Regions from separate parts of the Mesorhizobium sp. CNPSo 4671 genome, predicted to be linked through region 1. Evidence: predicted binding sites of a transcription regulator. Region 1 holds the regulator's gene; each other region holds the start of a gene.
What was found. Region 1 encodes LexA, which represses DNA repair genes until DNA is damaged. Its sites were predicted from a motif close to TGTTCNNNNTGTGTTCNG; they were not measured.
Positions count from the first base shown of each region.

Region 2: parE (DNA topoisomerase IV subunit B) is a predicted target of LexA. The motif match lies at 3,435-3,452, and genes of this name have one in related genera.
Region 3: dinB (DNA polymerase IV) is a predicted target of LexA. The motif match lies at 1,163-1,180, and genes of this name have one in related genera.
Region 4: recA (recombinase RecA) is a predicted target of LexA. The motif match lies at 2,357-2,374, and genes of this name have one in related genera.

Region 1 is NZ_JBWLUW010000006.1:170,762-176,501, reverse strand. Features, by position in the region: gene gltX (glutamate--tRNA ligase) at 1-1,271, opposite strand, end outside; gene AC04SF_RS18910 (ComEC/Rec2 family competence protein) at 1,374-3,827, shown strand; gene lexA (transcriptional repressor LexA) at 3,821-4,558, opposite strand; gene AC04SF_RS18900 (GntR family transcriptional regulator) at 4,997-5,740, opposite strand, start outside.
Region 2 is NZ_JBWLUW010000016.1:51,743-57,482, reverse strand. Features, by position in the region: gene AC04SF_RS31770 (CpaE/TadZ family protein) at 1-572, opposite strand, end outside; gene AC04SF_RS31765 (hypothetical protein) at 608-877, opposite strand; gene AC04SF_RS31760 (type II and III secretion system protein family protein) at 882-2,327, opposite strand; gene cpaB (Flp pilus assembly protein CpaB) at 2,358-3,284, opposite strand; gene parE (DNA topoisomerase IV subunit B) at 3,523-5,580, shown strand; gene AC04SF_RS31745 (FUSC family protein) at 5,625-5,740, shown strand, end outside.
Region 3 is NZ_JBWLUW010000003.1:29,942-35,681, reverse strand. Features, by position in the region: gene AC04SF_RS08330 (winged helix-turn-helix transcriptional regulator) at 1-229, shown strand, start outside; gene AC04SF_RS08325 (DUF899 domain-containing protein) at 288-1,001, opposite strand; gene dinB (DNA polymerase IV) at 1,211-2,458, shown strand; gene rsgA (ribosome small subunit-dependent GTPase A) at 2,849-3,925, shown strand; gene AC04SF_RS08310 (sterol desaturase family protein) at 3,973-4,503, opposite strand; gene AC04SF_RS08305 (NUDIX hydrolase) at 4,688-5,158, shown strand; gene AC04SF_RS08300 (hypothetical protein) at 5,155-5,740, shown strand, end outside.
Region 4 is NZ_JBWLUW010000009.1:113,339-119,078, forward strand. Features, by position in the region: gene alaS (alanine--tRNA ligase) at 1-930, opposite strand, end outside; gene recA (recombinase RecA) at 1,199-2,299, opposite strand; gene AC04SF_RS24315 (carbohydrate kinase family protein) at 2,581-3,525, shown strand; gene AC04SF_RS24320 (pseudouridine-5'-phosphate glycosidase) at 3,603-4,520, shown strand; gene AC04SF_RS24325 (TfoX/Sxy family protein) at 4,714-5,037, opposite strand; gene AC04SF_RS24330 (GFA family protein) at 5,127-5,624, shown strand; gene sufA (Fe-S cluster assembly scaffold SufA) at 5,659-5,740, opposite strand, start outside.

The DNA of each region.
Region 1 (5,740 bases):
TCGCGGATCGCGGCTTCCGCCGCGGCAGCCGTCCAGTCGCTGGAAAGCACGTTCAAAGCTTCGTGAGCGCCACGCAGGATCTTGCGGGCATCGTCATTGAGCAGAAGCGCTGCTTTCTCGTCCAGCGCCAGCGGGCGCGTGGCAAACAGAAAGGCCGCGCCATCGACGAGCTCGACCAGCGTCTTGGCGCGCTCCTTCAGGCCTGGAAGGGCTGCCAGCAGCTGTGCCTTGTTCGTGTCGTTGAGACGCGCGGCCATCGCCGGACCACCCTCGAGATAGGGCAGAGTGGCGATGAAGATATCGAACAGTTCGGGGTCGGCCATGCGGCGCATATGCGCGCCGTTGATCGCTTCCAGCTTGGCGAAATCGAAGCGGGCCGCGCCCTTGTTGACGTCGCCGATGTCGAACCAGGAGATCATGTCCTTGATCGACATGATCTCGTCGTCGCCATGGCTCCAGCCCAAGCGCGCGAGATAGTTGAGCAGCGCCTCCGGCAGGTAGCCCATGGCGCGATAGGCCTCGACGCCGAGTGCGCCATGGCGCTTCGACAGCTTGGCGCCGTCGGCGCCATGGATCAGCGGGATGTGCGACATCGACGGCACGTCCCAGCCCATGGCGTTGTAGATCACGGTCTGGCGGGCGGCATTGGTCAGGTGGTCATCACCGCGGATGATATGCGTGACACCCATGTCGTGATCGTCGACGACGACGGCATGCATGTAGGTCGGGTTGCCGTCCGAGCGCAGGATGATGAAGTCGTCGAGATCCTTGTTGGGGAAGCGCACCTCGCCCTGGACGCGGTCGTGCACGACCGTCTCGCCCTCGGTTGGCGCCTTGATGCGGATGGCGCCCTTGACGCCTGTAGGCGCCTCGGAGGGGTCGCGATCGCGCCACTGGCCGTTGTAGCGCGGCGGTAGGCCCTTGGCGCGTGCTGCCTCGCGCATGGCCTCCAGCTCGGCCGGTGTCTCGTAGCTGTAATAGGCCTTACCCAGACGCACGAGTTCCTCAGCCACCTCGCGATGGCGCGGCGCACGCTCGAACTGCGATATGGCCTCGCCGTCCCAGAAAAGCCCAAGCCAGGTCAGTCCATCCAGAATGGCCTGGGTAGCCGCCTCGTTAAAGCGTTCGCGGTCGGTATCCTCGATGCGCAGCACCATCGTGCCGCCGGTGTGCTTGGCGTACAGCCAGTTGAACAGCGCCGTGCGCGCCCCACCGATATGCAGATAGCCGGTGGGTGAGGGGGCAAAACGGGTGACGACCTTGTCGGACATGAAACTCTCGGAAACCATCTGAAGCGGGGTGCGGCTGCGCGGACTTTCGCGCGCCCGGCGTTCATGTAGCATAGGGCGTCAGGGGTGCAAGGGGCAGACCCGATGGTTGGACGAGGGCGGGGCTCGGATCGGGGCGAGGACGCTAGTGTTGGCGTCAGCGAGCGATCCCTGTTTGCGATCCCGCCGCCAACCTCACTGCCGCCTTCAGCCGTTGTGCCTGCGCCAGGCGGCCAACCGCTGCAGGCGGATGTTCCGGCGCCACTTCCGTCCCCTGTCTTGGGCCGGATTGTGCGTGTCCGGCGGCAACTCGGCCAGGTCTCCCTGCCTCGCCTGCGCCATAGCGTGGCGATGGCAGCAGAACTGGAGCTTGACCGGGGCATCGCCTTCCTGCTGGTGCCGGTCTGTCTGGCTGCTGGAGCGATCGGCTATTACTCGCTGTCGGCGGAGCCCGACTTCGCAAGACCTGTCGCGGTCGTCGTGCTGATGGCGATCTGCGCGCTTGTCTCGCGCTCCTGGCCGAAAACCCAGCTGGGCTTCATGGCGGCATTGTTATGCGCGCTTGGCCTGCTTGCCGCCAAGGTCGAGACATGGCGGGCGGGTACCCAGATGCTCGGTTCGGAAATCTCTACGCAAGTGACCGGCCACGTCGTCTCGCTCGACCGGATGGAGACCGGCCGCATCCGGCTGACCATTGACGTGACGTCGACCGCGCGGCCGACGCTGCGCTATGCGCCGGAAAGGGTCCGGCTTTCGGCGCGCAATATCCCGGCGGACATGACCGCCGGCTCCCTGGTCACCGGCTACGCCAAACTGTTGCCGCCGACCGGTCCGGTGCGGCCGGACAGCTACGATTTCTCCTTCGACAGCTATTTCGCCGGCATTGGCGGCAGCGGCTTCTTTCTCGGCAATCCAAAGCTTGTCGCAGCCGATGATGGTGAGATGCCGCTCACGGCCCGCCTTTTCTCCGGCATAGAAAATGCCCGTGAAGCCATTGCCGATCATATCCGGGCCACGGTCGGCGGTGCCGAAGGCGAGATCGCGGCGGCGCTGATCGTTGGCGTGCGGGCCGGCATTCCCGACGAAATCAACGAAGCGATGCGGCGCACCGGCATCTACCACATCATCTCCATTTCCGGACTGCATATGGCGCTGGTCGCCGGCACCATCATGGGTCTGCTGCGCGGGGCTTTCGCGCTGTTTCCGGACTTTTCCGCGCGCCGGCCGGTGAAGAAATACGCCGCTGCGGCAGCCCTGTTCTCGATCGCCGCCTATCTCGTCATTTCCGGTGTCGTCGTCGCCGCCGAACGCAGCTTCATCATGCTGGGGGTGATGCTGATTGCCGTGCTGTTTGATCGCGCGGCGCTGACGATGCGCAATTTGGCGATCTCAGCGATCGCCGTCATCGTGGTGTCGCCGCATGAAGTCGTCGGCCCAAGCTTCCAGATGTCGTTCGCTGCGACTGCGGCTTTGGTCGGTGCCTATGCAGGCTGGGCTGATCACCGCACGGGAAAGGCAAGGCCGCCACCGCCGAAGCGATCGCTACCGGGCTTTCTCACGCGAAAATTCCTCGCGCTCACAGGAGGGGTGGCGATGACGTCCATCATTGCCGGCAGTGCCACGGCGCTGTTTGCAATATGGCACTTCCAGCGTGTGTCGCCGCTCAGCCTGTTCGCAAATCTGGCTATCATGCCAATTGTCTCAGTCGTCATGTTTCTGGCGGTTGTCAGCGCTTTGACAATGCCCTTTGGTTTGGACGGGCCTTTTCTCCACTTGATGGGCAAAGGCCTGACGGCGATGATCGCCATATCGGCGTGGATATCGGAACGCTCTCCCGTCGATGCGGTCGGGCTGATTTCGCAGCACTCCGTCCTGCTGGTGACGATTGCCCTGGTCATCGCGACGATGGCGACGACATGGCTGCGGCTCGCGGCACTGCCCTTCGCGCTTGCCGGACTGTTGACGGTGTCGGATACGCGCACGCCGGATGTGCTTATCTCGGAAGATGCGCGGCTGGTCGCGGTGCCGATCGGCGGCGGCGAACTCGCGGTCAGCCGGGCTCGCCCGAACGAGTTCACCGTCGACAATTGGAAACGCGCGCTGGTGTCCGAAACCATCGTCGCGCCGGAGATGTTCGACAAGGCGGACGGGCAATTCGGCATTGCCGATGCCGTCAACCTCCCGCCTGGAGCGCCATTCTATTGCACGGATGGTGTCTGTCTTGCCCGGCACCCGTCGGGTGCGATCATCGCACATGTCGAAGACCGCAAGGCCACCTGGAAGGCCTGCGGTTTTGCCGATCTGATCGTCGTCAATGACGCGACAGGCTATGATGCCTGCCACAATCCGCTGGTTCTTGTCGTTACCAGACGGCAACTGGCCCGAAAGGGCAGTGGCGCCGTCTTCTTCGACCGCCAATCGGCGACCGGTCCGCCAATCGTCAGTTTCGCGGTGGATGGACCGTATCGGCCCTGGCATGCGCAGCGAAAATTTTCACGCGAGGCGAGGGGGCTGGCGCCCTATCAAAAACCTGAAAAGAAGGCCGTGCCTGCTCAGTAGCGCCGGATCAACCCGACCAGCTTGCCTTGCACCTTGACCCTGTCGGGCCCGAAAATGCGCGTCTCGTAGGCCGGGTTGGCGGCTTCGAGCGCAATCGAGGCTCCCTTGCGGCGGAACCGTTTCAGCGTCGCTTCCTCCTCGTCGACCAGGGCGACGACGATCTCGCCCGGGCTTGCCGTGTCGGCGTTGCGGATAATGACCGTGTCGCCATCGAAGATGCCAGCCTCGATCATCGAGTCGCCCTTGACCTCCAGCGCATAGTGCTCGCCACCCATGATCATGTCCGGCGGCACCGAGATCGAATGCGTCTGATGCTGGATGGCATCGATCGGCACACCGGCGGCGATACGGCCCATCACCGGGATCGACACGGCGGAGACCGCGTCGTCATCATTGCCGGCGGAGGGCAGGCGCGATGGTGCCGGCTTGATCTGGCGGCCAAGGCCGCCCTGACCGAGACTGCCCTGGATGACGCTCGGCGAGAATTTCTTTGCCGCGTTGAGGCCGGGCGCGATCGAATCCGGCAACCGCAGCACTTCCAGCGCGCGTGCCCGGTTCGGCAGCCGGCGAATGAAGCCACGTTCCTCCAGTGCCGTGATCAGTCGATGGATCCCCGACTTGGAGGCAAGATCGAGCGCTTCCTTCATCTCGTCGAAGGAAGGCGGAATGCCGCTTTCCTTGAGCCGTTCATGAATGAACATCAGCAGTTCATGTTGCTTGCGTGTCAGCATGGCGGCCCCCAAGGCATTGAACGAAGGGTGTGAACCAGAATCGAAAAACAAACCCAGAACAAACACTATCTGTTCCAGTTGTGTTCTGCAACTGTTTAAAGTTTAGTGAATTTGTTAAGGCCCCAGAAATTTTCGCTCCGGGTGGCAGGCGTCAACCGACCACCTTCACCGTCGGCACGTGCATTGAAATCATTATGGTTAATAGCCTGTGGCGTATCCTCTTATCCTGTTTGGCATCAGGCGTTTGAAAGGCATTCTCAGGGTGGATTGTATGGCGAACGGATCCATTTTCGGCGGAACGAAACGAAATCAAAACGTCAACAATCGCTGGCTATGCGGGGATAGAACGCGTTCAGGCTCCCGGCATCGCTCCGGCCAGAACCTGCGCATAGGCGCCGGCATCGATTTTGCCGCCGGAGATGACGCGCCGCGGCAAGGTCATCCGGAAACCGCTTTCAGACTGCCGGCACGTGCGGCGTAGGTGTTGTTGGCGCCGCTGTCTTCGCTGTGCACATAGACGTGCAGCGTGTAGCCGATATGCGCCGTCATCAGTGCTTTTGCTCGCTCCACGTCGCGATCGAGCGCCGCTTCCATGATCTCGGTGTGATGCTCGATTGCGATCGCCTCGCGCAAGGCGTCCATGGCTTCGCCATAGCCATCCTTGAGGCCGGCCGCCGCCCGCAATGTCGGCGCCAGACCGAGAAAACGATGATGCCGCCGCAACTGATCGGCGATCGTCGAGCGGAAGCGCAAAAGCCAGTTGGATGTTGCCGCGCTCAGCAGCGCCGCATGGAAGGCCTCATGGCTCTCGTCCCATTTGTCGACGGCCGCATCGGAAGGGTCGTCGACCGCGGTCTTGCAGCGCGAGAGCCGGTAATGGGCGGTGACGACCGCGTCCTCCCATTCTCTGCCGCCATTCGCGATCGATTCCAGGAACAGCGGCATTTCGACAACCATCCTTGCGCGCGCCAGATCCTCGAGCTCGGCGCGCGACACGGGAGCGACGGCAAAGCCGCGATTGCTGATGGCGGTGACCAGGCGCTCGGCTTCAAGTCGGGACAAGGCTTCCCGCAGCGGCGTCCAGCCGACGCCGTATGTGGTGCGCAGCGCGCTCAGCTTGAGCGGCGCGCCCGGCATCAGGCGGGTGGTCAGGATATCGCGCCGCAGCAGCTGATAGGCCGC
Region 2 (5,740 bases), on a different contig from region 1:
TCGAGGTCGAGATATTCGGCGCAGGCGCCCTGCTGGAAATTGAGGTCGACCACGCAGGTCGAGGCGCCGCGCGTCACCGAATGATGCAGCTGGAACGCGGTCTGCAGCGCAAGTGTCGTGGTGCCGACGCCGCCGGCGGCCGGCATGAAGGTGTAGATCTGCGACTCGGTGTTTTCCTCACGCCCCGGCCCTTGCAGGGCCCGCACCACCGAGCGCACCAGATCGGCCGTGGTGATCGGCTTGACCAGGAAGTCCGCGACCTTGAGCTGCACCAGGACGCGCACGGCGGCGGCGTTGAATTCCTGAGTGACCACGACCACCGGCGCCTTGCCCTCCAGCCGGCGCATGATGCGCTGCAGCGACTCGACCTCCTCCAGCCTCGCCGCGTCCATGTCGACGATGATGGCGCCGAAGTCGGTCTCCTGGATCTCGCCGCGCAATTCGGTGACATTCTTGTCCACCGTCGAGAGCTGGATGATCTCGGAGGCGGCGAATGCGGTCCGCGTGTCCTGCACGAAGGTCCTATCCGTCGATACGAGCAGGATCTTTCGGGTCTTGATGCCGTTTGCCATTTTTGTCAGCCTGTGAGCTCGATCGCCCTTTAGGGTCAGTTGCTCGTGGTCGTCTGAGATGCCTTGGCGCCCGCCGCCTGATCGGGCGTGACGGGTCCGGCATCGCCACGCTTGGCAGGCACGAGAAGCCTGGTGTTCTGGACGCCGTATTTCCACGGGTCGACCATCTGCATGACGGTATTGGCGGCCTGGGCGTTGCCGGCGCCCGGCGTCACCCCTTCGCTGCGTGTGTAATCGTCGCTGGTGCAGCCGCCGGCCAAACCGGCAAGAAGCAAGGCGATGCTCGATCTCAAGACCAGTCGCATGGCTTCAGTCCTTCGGCAGGTCGAGGAAATGCCCGACCGTGGTGGCGGGAGCGGTCCGTGCGGCGCTGCCATCGGCCAGCGCCAGCGCGCGGCCGGTATCCGACGCCTTCACTTCCTCGGTGTTGTTGAGGAAATAGTCGACATTGCTGGCCGGCTGCGTGCCGTCGGTCGGCTCGACCATCTTCTTCGACGGATCGACCGGCTTTACCAGGTAAGGCGTGACGATGATGACCAGATCGGTCTCGCGCCGCTGGTAGGATTTCGACGAGAACAAGGCCCCGAGCACCGGCATCTTGCCGAGGCCGGGAATGCGCGATGTGGTGATGTCGTTTTGCGACTGCAGCAGCCCCGCGATCATGAAGCTCTGGCCGTTCTTCAGGTCGACCGACGTCTTGGCACGGCGCACGGTGAAGCCCGGCACCGAGATGTTGCCGATGTTGTAAGACGCCGACGCATCGATCGAAGAGACTTCCGGCGCAATGTCGAGGCTCACCAGCCCGTCCTTGAGCACGGTCGGCGTGAAGTCCAGGCTAACGCCGTACTTCTTGTAGCTGACGGAGATCTTGCCGTTGTCTTCCGAAACCGGGATCGGGAATTCTCCGCCGGCCAGGAAGCTCGCCGTCTCGCCGGAACGCGCAATAAGGTTTGGTTCCGCCAGTCGCCGGGCGAGGCCGCGCTCTTCCAGCGCCTTGATGGCGATGTCGATCGACACACCGTTCGACAACAGCCGGCCGATGATCTCGCCGGTGCCTGCCGCCGGCACGGTTCCCGGATCGATGGTGACGTCGCGCCCGCCGAGGCCATAGGCGAAATTGGCGCTGTATTTGGCACCGAGATCCTGGCCGGCCTGGCGGTTGATCTCGACAAAGCGGACGTTGAGCTGAACCTGCTGCGAGGACGAGATGTTGACCGAGTTGATCACTTCCTCATTGCCGGAAAAGCGGCTGGCGATCTTGCTTGCCTTGTCCGCCGCCACCGCGTCATCGGCCTCGCCCGACAGCACGACACGGCCATTGGCCGAGCCGACCTTGATCTTGGCGTCCGGCACGCTGGCGCGGATGGTGCTGGCCAGCTGGTCGGTGTCGAGCGTCACCTCGATGTCGATGGTGCCGACAAGCTGCTTTTTGTCGTCGAACAGCGCGATGCCAGTGGTGCCGAGATTGTTGCCCAGCACATAGAAGGATTTGTCGGTCAGCGGATTGACGTTGGCGATCTCCGGATCGCCGATGACGATCTGGTAGAAGGCGGCGCTCGTCATGATTGTCTTGGGCTTGCCCTTGGCGACCTTGATCGACGCATTCTTGGTCGACGAGACATAGACCACATCATTGCCCGCCTTGGCTGCGCCGGGCAAGGTGAGCATCCCGCCCGTAGCCAGAGCAACCGCCATCGCCAGGTTGCGCACGAAGCGCAGCCGGCCCGTCATTCGATATAGGGTACGCATCAACATTGCCCTGTCCCGTCCGGTCCCCACCGGCCTTTACTTCTGGTCCCGCGCGGGAACCTGATATTCCTCGGCCTTCGTGCCGCGCGTCACGATGATTGTCTTGAATTTCGGCTTCTCAGGCTCCTTGGTCATCGCATCGAACAGCGAGCCGGCCGCGGCCTGAGCCTTGGCCGCCGCCGATCCGCCGAAGGAAGAGATGGTGGTGACGCCGTTCTTGCCATCGCCGCCTTCACCCGCGGAACGAAGCGACAGCGACAGCGTGCCGACGGTGCGGGCAAGCGCCACTTTCTGCGCACCTTCGGTCGTCACCTCGATGGTCACCGAATTGGAGATCTGCGGCGTCGTCTGGCGCACATCGGCACCCTGGCCGACGCTCAGCACCTTGGCGTCCGCAACGACGATCTCGGACGTGACGGTCGACCCGGCCGCCCCTTGCGCGTTCTTGGCCACTTCCTGGATTTCGCCGGCATCGCGCGTCAGCACGACATCAACGCGGTCGCCCGGCGTGACGAAGCCGCCGACACCGGCGATCTCATCGGTGCGGATGGTCACCGCCCGCATGCCGGGCGTCATCATGTTGGAAAGCGTTGCACGGCCATTTGGCCCCGACAGCTTGGTCAGCAGCACCGGCTCGTTGACCTCGATCGGCGACAGCACGACGCGGCTGCCTTCGCCGAGCAATCCGTCGATGGTCGGGAAGGCGCCCTGCGGCAGGGAATCCTGCGGCCACGGGATTTCGCTGAGCTTGGCGCGGTCGAGTTCCATGCCGTAGCGCAACGGCGCGTTCGCCACCACGATGGTCTTGAACTCGATCCTGGGCGGTGCCGGAGCGGCGATTGACGCCGTCTTCTCCTCGGCATTGGGCTTAGCCTGGCTCTTGACCCAGAAATCCGCGGCAAAGATCGAGATCGCGCCGAAAACGGCGGCGATGCCGATCATCGTTATGGCCTTGCCCCTCACGCCGAAACCCCTGATGCCCGCAGTTTCTTGTTATGTTGGGCTCACGCTAGGCCGTTTTGTTAAAGAATCAGCAATGCAGAATGGCGGCATTCGATCTATTTCCGCCCGCTTGGTTATCGAATGGTTTTAGGATATGAGGGGGTCAAATCCCCGAACGTAACAGGAACCTCCGTCGCTTGGCGCCGAAAAGCGTGGCAGTATCGACGGGTGATTCGCAGCACCGGACCGTATGGCAGGCATGGACGACAACAACGACCTCTTCGGTAATATGGACAAGCAGCCTCAGCCGGTCCGCACACCGGCGCGCCCGGCGGATCCGCTGGTGCAGGCGGCAGCCAAGCGCCCGGCCGCGACCAAGGACGGCAGCGAAGGCTATAGCGCCGCCGACATCGAGGTGCTCGAAGGCCTGGAGCCGGTGCGGCGCCGGCCGGGCATGTATATTGGCGGCACCGACGACAAGGCGATGCATCATCTGTTCGCCGAGGTCATCGACAATTCCATGGACGAGGCGGTTGCCGGCCATGCCACCTTCATCGACGTCGAGCTTTCAGCGGACGGGTTTCTGACCGTTACCGACAATGGCCGCGGCATCCCGGTCGATCCGCATCCGAAATACAAGAAGCCGGCGCTCGAAGTCATCATGACGACGCTGCATTCGGGCGGCAAGTTCGACTCCAAGGTCTATGAGACCTCGGGCGGCCTGCACGGCGTCGGCGTTTCCGTCGTCAACGCGCTGTCGGACCATCTGGAGGTCGAAGTCGCGCGAGGCCGCCAGCTTTACCGCCAAAGGTTCTCGCGCGGCATTCCTGTAAGCGGTCTGGAGCATCTCGGCGAGGTGCACAACCGCCGCGGCACCAAGACCCGCTTCCATCCCGACGAGCAGATTTTCGGCAAGGGATGCGCCTTCGAGCCGGCCCGGCTCTACCGCATGACGCGCTCGAAAGCCTATCTGTTCGGCGGCGTTGAAATCCGCTGGACCTGCGATCCCTCCCTGATCAAGGAAAAGGATCCGACGCCGGCCAAGGCTGAGTTCCATTTTCCAGGCGGCCTGAAGGATTATCTTAAGGCGTCGCTCGGCGACGATTTCCAGGTGACGCGCGAAATCTTCGCGGGAAAAAGCGAAAAGCAGGGCGGCCATGGCTCGCTTGAATGGGCGGTGACCTGGTTCGGCGGCGACGGCTTCATCAATTCCTACTGCAACACCATCCCGACCGGCGAAGGCGGCACGCATGAGGCGGGCTTCCGCAACGTGCTGACCCGGGGCTTGCGCGCCTATGCCGATCTTGTCGGCAACAAGCGCGCCTCGGTCGTCACCTCAGAAGACGTCATGATCTCGGCCGCCGGCATGCTGTCGGTGTTCATCCGCGAACCGGAATTTGTTGGCCAGACCAAGGACAGGCTGGCGACGATCGAGGCCATCCGCATCGTCGAGACGGCGATCCGCGACCCGTTCGACCATTGGCTGGCCGACAATCCGCAGGAAGCTTCGAAGCTGCTCGATTGGGTCATCGCGCGCGCCGACGAGCGGGTGCGCCGGCGCCAGGAAAAGGAAGTGTCGCGCAAGAGCGCGGTGCGCAAGCTGCGCCTGCCCGGCAAGCTCGCCGATTGCACGCAGAACGCGGCGGCAGGCGCCGAACTCTTCATCGTCGAAGGTGACTCGGCCGGCGGCTCGGCCAAGCAGGCACGCGATCGTGCCAGCCAGGCGGTATTGCCGCTGCGCGGAAAGATCCTTAACGTCGCCAGCGCCGGCAACGACAAGCTGGCCGCCAACCAGCAGATATCGGATCTGATCCAGGCACTTGGCTGCGGCACGCGCTCAAAGTATCGCGACGAGGATCTGCGCTACGACCGCGTGATCATCATGACCGACGCCGACGTCGACGGCGCTCACATCGCCTCGCTTTTGATCACCTTCTTCTATCAGGAAATGCCGGCGCTGGTGCGTGGCGGCCACCTCTATCTGGCGGTGCCGCCGCTTTACTCGATCAGGCAAGGCGGCAAGGTTGCTTACGCCCGCGACGATGCGCACAAGGACGAGCTCCTGCGTACCGAATTCACCGGACGCGGCAAGGTCGAGCTTGGCCGCTTCAAGGGTCTGGGCGAAATGATGGCCTCTCAGCTCAAGGAGACCACCATGGATCCGAGGAAGCGCACGCTGCTGCGCGTCGATGTGATCGACGCCGAGGCGGCGACCAAGGACGCGGTCGACGCACTGATGGGCACCAAGCCGGAAGCCCGCTTCCGCTTCATCCAGGAACGTGCCGAATTCGCTGAAGCGGAAGTGCTGGATATCTAGCCTCCTGCCGGTCCATAACAGGCTCAATTTGCGGAGACGAGCATGTGACCTGGGCACGGCTGAAGGCCTATTTCGAAACGAGCCTGGCCGGGCTGACGCAGCCGACGCGCTCAGACTGGATTTTCGCCCTTAGAACCGTTTCGGCCGGCCTGATCGCGCT
Region 3 (5,740 bases), on a different contig from region 1:
CCTCACCCGCAGCGACGATCCGAGCCATGGGCTGAAGGCGATCTACCGGTTGACCGAGGCCGGCATCGACCTGTTGCCGGTGCTGGCCACGCTCGGCGCCTGGGGCAGCAAGCACCGCAAGGCCGACGATCAGCTCGCCCGCATCGCCGACGAGCTGGCGGCCGGCGGCGAACCGGCGCTGGAGCCGATCAAGGCGGCGCTGCGGGCGGAGCATCTGGCGAACGCTTGATCACCGAAGTTCTGAAAGATGCCCCGAGGTGGGCTTTGCCCAACTGCGCGGCGGATCATCAGCGATCATCATACTCATCGTGAAGGCGGACCCAATCGCCCAGCGTATGCGATGGCCCGTTTTCATTGCGGCCGATGGGCGTGAGGTCGAGATAGCTGTAGGTCCCGATCAGGTTCTCGCCGCCCCGGCTCCGCACCTGGAAAGTGCAATAGATCTTGCCGTCGTCATCCCGGTAGAAAACGGTCGCGCCACCGCGATCCCTGCCTGTCATCGCGACCTCTTCGAAATTGAAGAGCACCTTGCCCGAACTGATCTGGTCCTCGGTGAACGACACCTGGAAGTCGAAATTGAAATCGCTCCCGAACGACGAAACCCAGTCGAACTGCCAGTTCATCCGCGCCTTGAAATCCATGAGCTCGGCGAGCGGTGCACGCGCGCAGACGACCAGGGAGACGTCGTGATGCCTGAGATGCTGGTTGGCGGCGTCGATGTGGTCGCAAAGGAATGAACAGCCGGTGCAGCGATAATCCGCATTGGGCGGAAACATGAAGTGATAGACGATCAGCTGGCTGCGGCCGGCAAACAGATCGGCCAGCGATCTCTTTCCCTCGCTCGTATCGAAAACGTAGGGCTTGTCGATGCGCAGCCACGGCAGTGCCCGCCGCTCCGCCGCGAGCTGTTGACGCTGGCGCGTCAACGCCTTTTCTTTCTTGAGATGCGATTTGTGCGCTTCAAACCACTCCGAGTAAGGCGCGTTGATGTGGTCGGTCATGTCGTCCTCCTTACGCACTCAGGCGTATGCTGCAGCCTCGTTGCCCGTCTCTAGGACGTTGTTGAAAACCGCGATTCGACATTTGGCTGTGCAGTTTTCGCGGGAAGAGCGCAGATGATACAGCCGAACGCGGACATACCGCTTGACAGCTGTACGCGTTATGTTCTCTATTCGTTCTAATCCATCAGCAACCGTGGATATGCAGCCGGATGGAAACGACAGCCACCATCCTGCATGCCGATCTCGATGCCTTCTATGCCTCGGTCGAGCAGTTGCTCGACCCGTCGCTGCGCGGCAAGCCGATTGCCGTCGGCGGCGGCGTGGTGTTGGCCGCTTCCTATGAAGCTCGCGCCTTTGGCGTGCGTGGCGGCATGCCGGGGCGCAAGGCACGCGAGCTTTGCCCGCAGCTGATCTTCGTCGGCGGGAATTTCAGCCACTACCAGCGGCTGGGCGACGCGGCGATAAAGGTGCTCGACGATTTCACGCCGGTGGTCGAACGCATTTCCATCGACGAGGCCTTTGCCGATGTCGCCGGCTGCACCCATCTGTTCGGCTCGCCACAGGAGATCGCCACGGCCATCCGCCGCCGCGTGCGGGCCGAACTCGGCCTGCCGATCTCGATCGGCGTGGCCCGCACCAAGCATCTGGCCAAGATCGCCTCGCAGGTCGCCAAGCCCGACGGGTTGGTGGTGGTCGATCCCGGCACGGAGCTCGCCTTCCTGCACGATTTACCGGTCGGCCTGATGTGGGGCGTCGGGCCGGCGACCAGGGCGCGGCTGGCCGAGATCGGCGTCGAGACCATCGGCCAATTGGCGAGGACGCATAGCGGCGCACTGACCAGGCTGCTCGGGCCCGCCGCCGGCGAAAAGCTCGCCGCCCTGTCATGGAACCGCGACCCGATAAAACTGGAGACCAGGCGGCGGGCGCAATCGGCCGGCGCGCAATCGGCGCTTGGGCAGAAGCCGGCCGTGGCGCGGGTGATCGTGCCGACCTTGCTGCATCTGGCCGACCGCGTCGCCAGCCGGCTGCGCGCCAAGGCGCGGCCCGGTCGCACGGTGACGGTGCGCGTGCGCTTTGCCGATCTCAGCACCGTGACGCGGTCGATCACGCTGGATCAGCCGATTTCGGCGACGACCATGCTGGCCGAGGTCGCTGGCGACCTGGTGCGCGGCGTGCTCGCCGACCATCCCGGAGAGAAGACGATCTCGCTGCTGGCGATCTCGGTCTCGCATCTCGAGGAAAGTGTCGAGCTGCAGCTCGATCTGCCGCTTGGCCTCGCCGACGAGAAGCGTCGCCCCGGCAGCAGACAAGGCCTCGCCCGCTTCGGCGCCGACCGCGCCATCGACAAGATCCGCGAGCGTTTTGGCAAGCAGGCCGTCGGTTATGGCACGGTGGCGCTGGAGGCGGCGCGCTCCGTGCCCGACGAATTCAGGGAATTGGCGGAAAAGGAATTGTGAGCGCGGGAAGCGTCAGCCCCCTCGCCCTACGGCTTCCGGATCAACGCCCGGACGTGGCAGGCGCGGCGGTCACGGCGGACAGCATTTCGCGCTTCACCAGCACCGGCTTCTGATATGTCTTCTTCACGGCAAAGTCCCCCAGCCCAAGCGGCTGGCGGCAGTAACATCCGGCCAGCGCGGCTTGTCAAGAAAATGCGGACTCCGGCCTGGCGAGCGGCTTCTTGTCCTGAGGCTCGCCTGGTGATCATCGCGACAATCGAGGTCGCTGACGGGTGAGCCCGGCCCTCTCGCCGTGAAATGCTTGCCAAATCTCACCATGCCGCCCATACAACAGCGTGGGCGGATCGCCCCCGAAAGGCGTTGTCCACGCCACACCTCTTCTTGCCAGAGATACTGTCCGATGTCAGCGACGCCGTACCCTTGGTCGAAGCCTTGACGGCCTCCTCCCCCGCCCCTTCACTATCGCTTGCCGGTCTTGGCTGGTCGGATTTCTTCGACGATCAGCTTGAGCCGGGCGAGGCAAACCTCATCCCGGTCCGCATTGCCATGGTGCACCGCGATCGCCTGAGCGGCATGTCTCAGTCAGGGCAAATGGATCTAGCGCTGCCGGCGAATGCGAACACCGGCGACTACGCCGTCGGCGACTGGGTGCTGGTCGAGCCGCATGATCAGCTTGTGAAGCGTCGCCTGACCCGCAAGACGGTGCTGGAACGCCGCACCCAGGGTGGAAGGGTGCCACAGCTGGCCGCGGCCAATGTCGACACGCTGTTCATCGTCACCTCTTGCAATGCCGACTTCAACATCGCCCGGCTCGAGCGCTATCTGGCGCTGGCCAACGAGGCCGGAACGACACCGGTGATCCTACTGACCAAGGCCGACACGGCTGAAGACGCCGAGGCCTACCAAATCCAAGCCGCCGCACTGCAGCGCGGCCTGGCCGTGGTGACGCTGAACCCGCGCACATCGGATGCCGCGACCGCGCTCGCCGCCTGGTGCGGCACGGAGCAGACGGTGGCGCTGATCGGGTCCTCCGGCGTCGGCAAATCGACACTGGTCAACACATTGGCCGGATCGGCGCAGCAATCGCCACAGCAGACCGGAGCCATTCGCGAACACGATGCCAAGGGACGCCACACCACCACGGCGCGGTCGCTGCATGCCATTGCCGGTGGCGGCTGGGTGATCGACACGCCGGGCATGCGCACGCTGCAGGTCAGCGACGTCGGCTACGGCATCGACACGCTGTTTGCCGAGATCACCGAGCTTGCCCCGCTGTGCAAATTCCGCGACTGCACGCATGTGCATGAGCCGGGCTGTGCGGTGCACGCGGCCATCAAGGCCGGCACGCTCGATTCGGAGCGTCTTGCCCGCTGGCGCAAACTGTCCGAAGAAAACCAGAACAACACGCCGGTGCAGAGTGGCCCGCGCGGCGCCAAGTCTCCCGCCGGTCGCGGCAGGCGGCGCTGAACGACTGCCCTACTGCCCTACTGCCCTACTGCCCTCTGCCCTACGGCTCAAAGCCGCGCCGTGCCGAAAATCCTGTCCCAGAGCAGCGACGTCACGCCGAAATTGGCGTTGTCGTCGATATGGTGGTGCACCGCGTGGCGGCGTTTGAGCGTGTAGAGATAGCTGGGATGGGCGGGATGCCAGTGGTGGATCATGTGGTGAACACTGATGTACCAGAGATAGCCCAGCATCAGCCCACAGCCGACCGCGCTGGCGGTCGCGAAATCCGAGAGTAGCCAGACGGGCAATGCGATCAACGCATGCACGCCGAGACTGAGCCAGGTCGGCGTGCCCACCGGACTGCGCTCCTCGACGTGATGACGGTCGTGCAGATCCCTGATGTAGGGCACGTGATGCAGGACGAACCGGTGCAGGACATATTCGATCAACGTCCACAGAACGAGACAGATCAGCACCGTGCCGATCCATTCCGGCGCGCTCTCTTCCCCGGCCTCAATCAGCCCGGCCACGCCCAGGAGGGCGATCACTAAGGGATAGACCACGAAATCGCTGTAGTAGCCGATCAGACCGAGTTGCATTCCCGATGCCCCAACTGATTTTCGACTCGCCCCAGAAACGACGCTAACAGATTGCCGAACTCGCGGGTGAGGTGCAATCCGGATGCATCTGACATAGCGTCGCAATTTCCCGGTGCAAGTTCGGCGCCCATGATCCCTGCAGAATCGGCCGACTCGCACCACTACCGCAAACGGACATGCAATCATGGCAAAACGCAGTGCGGGCCTGCTGATTTATCGTCGAAGCGGCGGCGAACTCAGGGTGCTTCTGGTTCATCCCGGCGGCCCCTTCTGGGCGAAGAAGGACGATGGCGCCTGGTCGATCCCGAAAGGCCTCGTCGACGAGGGCGAGGACGAACTGGCGGCTGCACAGCGCGAGACCGCGGAAGAGCTCGGCATCACCGTCGACGGCCCTTTCGCGCGCCTCGGCGACTACAAGCAGCCGGGCGGCAAGATCGTCATCGCCTGGTCGGTCGAAGCGCATACCGAGATCGATGTGACCACGATCAAGAGCAACAGCTTCACCATGGAATGGCCACCGCGATCCGGGTCGATGAAAGCGTTTCCGGAGGTCGACAGGGCCGGCTGGTTCACCCTGGCCGAGGCCGAGGTCAAGATCCTTGTAGGGCAGCGCCCGATGCTGTTGGATTTGCTGAAGCAAATGGATGCCGGGTGATTGCCGGTAAAACGAGGGTGACCAACAAAATGGAGAGAGACGTATCGAACGAACCGACCGCCATCCTGATGCAAAAGGTGAAACACGAGATGCAAGAGGTGAATAACGGCAACGACGATGCCGAATTGAACTACAGACTCGGGGAAGAACTCATCGAGAGATGGAGACGAGGATCCGATCTGGAGTTTCTCGTCGACCTGCTGCGATCTGAAAAATCCAGTGAGCGGCTTCTTGGCGCCTACTACCTCGGGGAAGTGGGCGGTGTCGATGGATTGAAGGTTTCAGCGATGGAGCTTGTCGACGACCCGCTTTCCAATTGCCGACGTGCTTTCATCGACTACGTGATAAGTTCCGGATGCTACGATGACACGATTGCCGACGGCATGGCGAAATGTCTGCTGGACCTCAATCTTTACGTCCGGGTGACGGCCATGCGGTGGGCAATCCTGACATCCGCCGAAATATTCGAACAGTTTTCCCGGCTGGTTGAGTCTGGAGCGGGCGGCCTCGAACCCAAATTCCGCAATCCCCTCAGCAACGACTTCTTGAACGAGTCCAGCCTGAGGCGAGCGACCCGGGGGC
Region 4 (5,740 bases), on a different contig from region 1:
CATGGCGCGGCGCATGATGCGGCGCAGCACGTAGCCGCGGCCCTCGTTCGACGGCAGCACGCCGTCGGCGACCAGGAAGGAGGACGAGCGCAGATGATCGGCAATGACGCGGTAGGACGCCACCGTTTCCGTATCGGGAGCGCGGCCGAGCGCGGAAGACGCCGCATCGATCAGGTGCCGGAACAGGTCGGTCTCGAAGACGCTTTCCACGCCTTGCAGGATGGAGGCCATGCGCTCCAGGCCCATGCCGGTGTCGATCGACGGGCGCGGCAAGTCGATGCGCTCCTCCTTCGTCACCTGTTCATACTGCATGAACACCAGGTTCCAGAATTCGAGGAAGCGGTCGCCATCCTCCTCGGGGCTGCCGGGAGGACCGCCCCAGATGTGCTCGCCGCGATCGATGAAGATTTCCGAGCACGGCCCGCAAGGACCGGTGTCGCCCATTGCCCAGAAATTGTCCGAGGTCGCGATGCGGATGATGCGATCGTCCGAGAAACCCGCGATCTTCTTCCAGAAGCCGGCCGCCTCGTCGTCCGTGTGGTAGACGGTGACCAGCAGCTTGTCCTTCTTCAGCCCGAACTCCTTGGTGATCAGGTTCCAGGCAAGCTCGATGGCACGCTCCTTGAAATAATCGCCGAAGGAGAAATTGCCGAGCATCTCGAAGAAGGTCAAATGGCGCGCGGTGTAGCCGACATTGTCGAGGTCGTTGTGCTTGCCGCCGGCGCGTACGCTCTTCTGCGCAGTGGTGGCGCGCGAATAGGACCGCTTCTCCAGACCGGTGAAGACGTTCTTGAACTGCACCATGCCGGCATTGGTGAACATCAATGTCGGATCGTTGCGCGGCACGAGCGGGCTCGAGGCCACGACCTCGTGGCCCTCCTTGCGGAAATAGTCGAGAAAGGTCGACCGGATCTCGTTCACGCCACTCATGACTGCTGCCTTTTCGCGAAAACCGCCGGCGCGGCCGGCGGAAACTGGTCTCTGCTTTGCAGAAATAGATTTGGCCTTTTAGCGGGCACGCCCCAGCCTGTCCAGAAACACGGAATTGGGCCAATCAAGGAGCTGCCAGGCTGGCTCGACGCTGCCCAAAAACAAAACCGCCGGCTCGAAGGCCGGCGGTTTGGACGCGGTACTAAAGAACTCGGTTACTTAAGCATCAGGTCATAGGCCGACTTTATGGCCGAACTCTGGCCGTCGCCTACATCGCGCCGGCTTCGTCCTCAAAACCGTCGTCGCCATTGCCCTCAGAGCCACCATTCTCGAGGAATTTCTCGGCGATCAGCCCGGCATTCTGCCTCAGCGCCAATTCGATCTCGCGTGCGGTATCGGGATTGTCGCGCAGGAACAGCTTGGCGTTTTCGCGGCCCTGGCCAAGACGCTGCGAATTATAGGAGAACCAGGCGCCCGACTTCTCGACCACGCCGGCCTTGACGCCGAGGTCGACCAGCTCGCCGGTCTTGGACACGCCCTCGCCATACATGATGTCGAATTCGACCACCTTGAAGGGCGGCGCCAGCTTGTTCTTGACCACCTTGACGCGGGTCTGGTTGCCGACGACCTCGTCACGGTCCTTGACCGAGCCGATGCGGCGGATGTCGAGACGCACCGACGCGTAGAATTTCAGCGCGTTGCCACCGGTCGTGGTCTCGGGCGAGCCGAACATGACGCCGATCTTCATGCGGATCTGGTTGATGAAGATGACCATGGTGTTGGAACGCGAGATCGAGGCGGTGAGCTTGCGCAGCGCCTGGCTCATCAAACGAGCTTGAAGACCCGGCAGTGAATCGCCCATCTCACCCTCGATTTCGGCGCGCGGCGTCAGTGCCGCGACCGAATCGACCACCAGCACGTCGATGGCGCCGGAACGCACCAGCGTATCGCAGATCTCCAGCGCCTGCTCGCCGGTGTCGGGCTGCGAGATCAGCAGGTTTTCAAGATCGACGCCAAGTTTGCGGGCATAGACCGGATCGAGCGCGTGTTCGGCGTCGACGAAGGCGCAGATGCCGCCCTTCTTCTGGGCTTCGGCCACCGTGTGCAGCGCCAGCGTCGTCTTGCCCGAGCTTTCCGGCCCGTAGATCTCGATGATGCGGCCGCGCGGCAGGCCGCCGACGCCAAGCGCGATGTCGAGGCCGAGCGAGCCGGTCGGCACCGTTTCGATCTCGACGACCTGCTCGTTCGCGCCGAGCCGCATGATCGAGCCCTTGCCGAAAGCCCGCTCGATTTGCGACAGCGCCGCATCCAGAGCCTTTGATTTGTCCACTGCCTTATCCTCTACAAGCCGCAAAGAATTCTGAGCCATGATACATCACCCCTTGGTCGTCAATGAAGGCCGGACAATCCGTAATCCCTGCCATTTTGTACCTTTTTTGTTCTCGTTTGGCAAGAGGGATCAAATATCTGAAAAACAAGTCATATCCGGATTTGTTCTTTTTTCGTACCAAGAGATCGAACAGGAATGCACCCCGCATTGGGCCAGACTGCTCGATTGTATCGATCCGCCGAATCGCCATCTTGCTGGCGAAGGTCTACGACGCAGTCTAGCGCTTGTGCAGTTGCAATAACAAAGGGCATATCGCTGGCATGGTGAAATCCATAGAGATACTGGCCGTGGGCGGCGCCCATATCGACCGGCGCGGCCAGGTGTCCGGCGCTTACGTGCCGGCCGCGTCCAATCCCGGCACGATGCGCGAGGATGTCGGCGGCGGCGTCTTCAACGCGCTGCGCAGCACAGTGCGGCGCGGCGTCTCGGCTTCACTGCTTTCGATGCGGGGCGGCGATGCGGCCGGCGATACCGTTTCACGCGCTATCGCCGAGTCAGGGATCGCCGATCTGTCGGCGGTGTTCCTCGATCGCACGACACCGAGCTATACGGCGTTGATCGACCGCGAGGGCGAGTTGATCGTCGGCTTCGCCGACATGGCGCTGTACGATCTGGCGTTCCCCAAGCAGATGAGGCGATCCAAGGTCCGCGAAGCGATCGCCGCCGCCGATGCCGTCCTGTGCGACGCCAATCTGCCGTCCTCGGCATTGGAACGGCTGGTTTCGCTTGCCGCCGACAAGCCGGTGTATGCCATTGCCATTTCGCCGGCCAAGGTGGTGCGGCTGATACCGGTGCTCGGCGCGCTGGCACTGGTCTTCATGAACCGGCGCGAGGCCGTCGTGCTGGCCGGCGTCAACGCAAATGCCGCCGAGCGGGATGTCATCGACGGTTTGCGATGCAGCGGCCTTGCCAGCGGCGTGGTGACGGCGGGCAGCGCGCCGGTGCTGGGCTTCGATGACACAGGCGCCTTTACGATCCTGCCGCCTGCTCCGAGAAGAGTCGCTGATGTCACCGGCGCCGGCGACGCGCTGGCGGGCGCGACGATCGCAGCGCTGCTGCGCGGCCTGCCATTGCGCCAGGCCTTGCGCGAAGGCGTTGCCGCGGCGACGCTGGCCATAGAAAGCGCCGACGCAGTTCCCGACTTCACCGCTGCGGCCTTTGCGGATGCTCTGGCTCTTGTGCCGGAAGCCCGGGAAGTGGCATGAGACCGGCAAATTCATAACGCCGCAGTGCAGGCTACGTGTCCTTGTGGATGCGACACACTGCGGATTGGAGATTCGAGATGACCCCTGAGACCGCCCGCCCCTTCATCGACATCCACGCGCCGGTGGCGCAGGCGCTAGCCGCCGGGCGGGCGGTGGTGGCGCTGGAAAGCACCATCATCACCCATGGCATGCCCTACCCCGACAATGGCGCCATGGCGGCCAATGTCGAGAAGATCATCAGCGATGGCGGCGCCGTACCGGCGACGATCGCCGTGGTCGGCGGCCGCATCAAGATCGGTCTGTCCGACGGCGAGCGGGAGTCGCTGGCGATGACCGGCGACGCCATGAAGCTGTCGCGTGCCGACCTTGGATTCGCCGTGGCGCAAGGCCGCACCGGCGGCACCACGGTCGCCGCCACGATGATCGCTGCGCATATGGTCGGAATAAAAGTGTTCGCCACCGGCGGCATTGGCGGCGTGCACAAAGGCGCCGAAAAGAGCTTTGACATATCGGCCGACCTCGACGAACTGGCGCGCACGCCAGTCATCGTCGTCTCGGCCGGCGCCAAGGCGATCCTCGACATCGAAAAGACGCTGGAGGTTCTGGAAACGCGCGGCGTGCCGGTGATCGGCCATGGCTGCGAGACCATGCCGGCCTTCTGGTCGCGGCAGTCGCCGTTCCGCGCGCCGCTCACATTGCATAAGCCTGAAGAGATCGCGCATTTCTACCAGACACGGCAAGCGCTGGGTCTCGGCGGCGGTGTACTGGTCGCCAATCCGGTGCCGGAAAACCACGAAATCCCGGCCGAGGAGATGGCGGGCTACATCGAAGCGGCGCAAAAGGCTGCCGAGGCGCTCAACGTGACCGGCAAGGCGGTGACGCCATTCCTGCTGGGAAAAATCCTGGAGCTGACCGGCGGCCGGAGTCTCAAGACCAACATTGCGCTTGTCGAAAACAATGCGCGGCTGGCGGCAGAGGTTGCGAAGGCGCTGTAGGTTCACGCGGCAAAGGCCCCCTCACCCCGATTGCCAAGACCGAATTGCCTAGAGCAATTCGGGGCAATCCGACCTCTCCCCGGGGGAGAGGAGCTTGCAACGCCGACGCTTCCTCTTCTCCCCTTGGGGAGAAGGTGGCCGAGAAGCGGCCGGATGGGGGGCGGCCTCGACGTGCCCCCTCGGTAGCGGCCAGTCACTTCCCAGCCCTTCGCCCCGCCTCATACGCCCGGCGTGCCCAGACCGTCATCTCGTCGGGATCGTCGAAGGCGCTGTCGGGAATGCTCCAATAGGGCATGGCGACCAGCTTGCCGTGGCGCGAGCCGGTATAGGCCCATTGCTTGCAGCCCGCGGCTTCGAAGTCGGGGGCGCTTTGCTCGTCGGCCTTCAGCAGCAATTCGCCGCGCAGCACGATGGCGACGATGACGCCGTCGAAATAGATGCCCTTGCCGCCGAACAGCCTGCGGATGCTGACCGGGCCGAGGCCGGCGAACAGTTCGGCGATGCGCTCATTGTCCATGCCGCGATCATGTCACCGGCATTTGACATTGTCATCGCGCAACCAAGATCATGCTGACAGGTTGAGACCATTCCGTCGGAGTTTTTGTCATGCCGCTTCTGCTCAAGGGATCCTGCCGCTGCAACGCCGTGCGTTTCGAGGTGGAAAGCCACACGCCGGTGCCATTCATGCTGTGTTACTGCTCGATCTGCCGCAAGCAGCAGGGCGGCGGCGGTTTCGCCATCAATCTCGGCGCCGACTACGAAACGCTGAACATCAGGGGCAAGAGGAGCCTTGGCGTCTACCGTGCCGAGATCGAGGACGATGAACATCCCCATTGCGAGGTCTCGACCGGCGAGCGCAATTTCTGCCGCAAATGCGGGTCGGCGCTCTGGCTCTACGACCCGACCTGGCCGGAGCTGGTGCATCCCTTCGCCTCGGCGATAGACAGCGACCTGCCGAAGCCGCCGGAAAAGGTGCATCTGATGCTGAAATACAAGGCGAACTGGATCGAACCCGTGATCGGCAAGCGCGACAAGGTGTTCGATGTCTATCCGGAAGAGTCGATCGCCGACTGGCACAGGCGGACGGGTATGTGGGTGGAGTAGTGTTCTTCGCCCTGTAAGCAGGGCGAAGGAAAGATCAGGCCGAGGCGCGTGCCTCTGCCAGCGCCTTGAGGTCGGCCGGCTTCAGTTCGACGGATTCACCGCAACCGCAGGCCGAA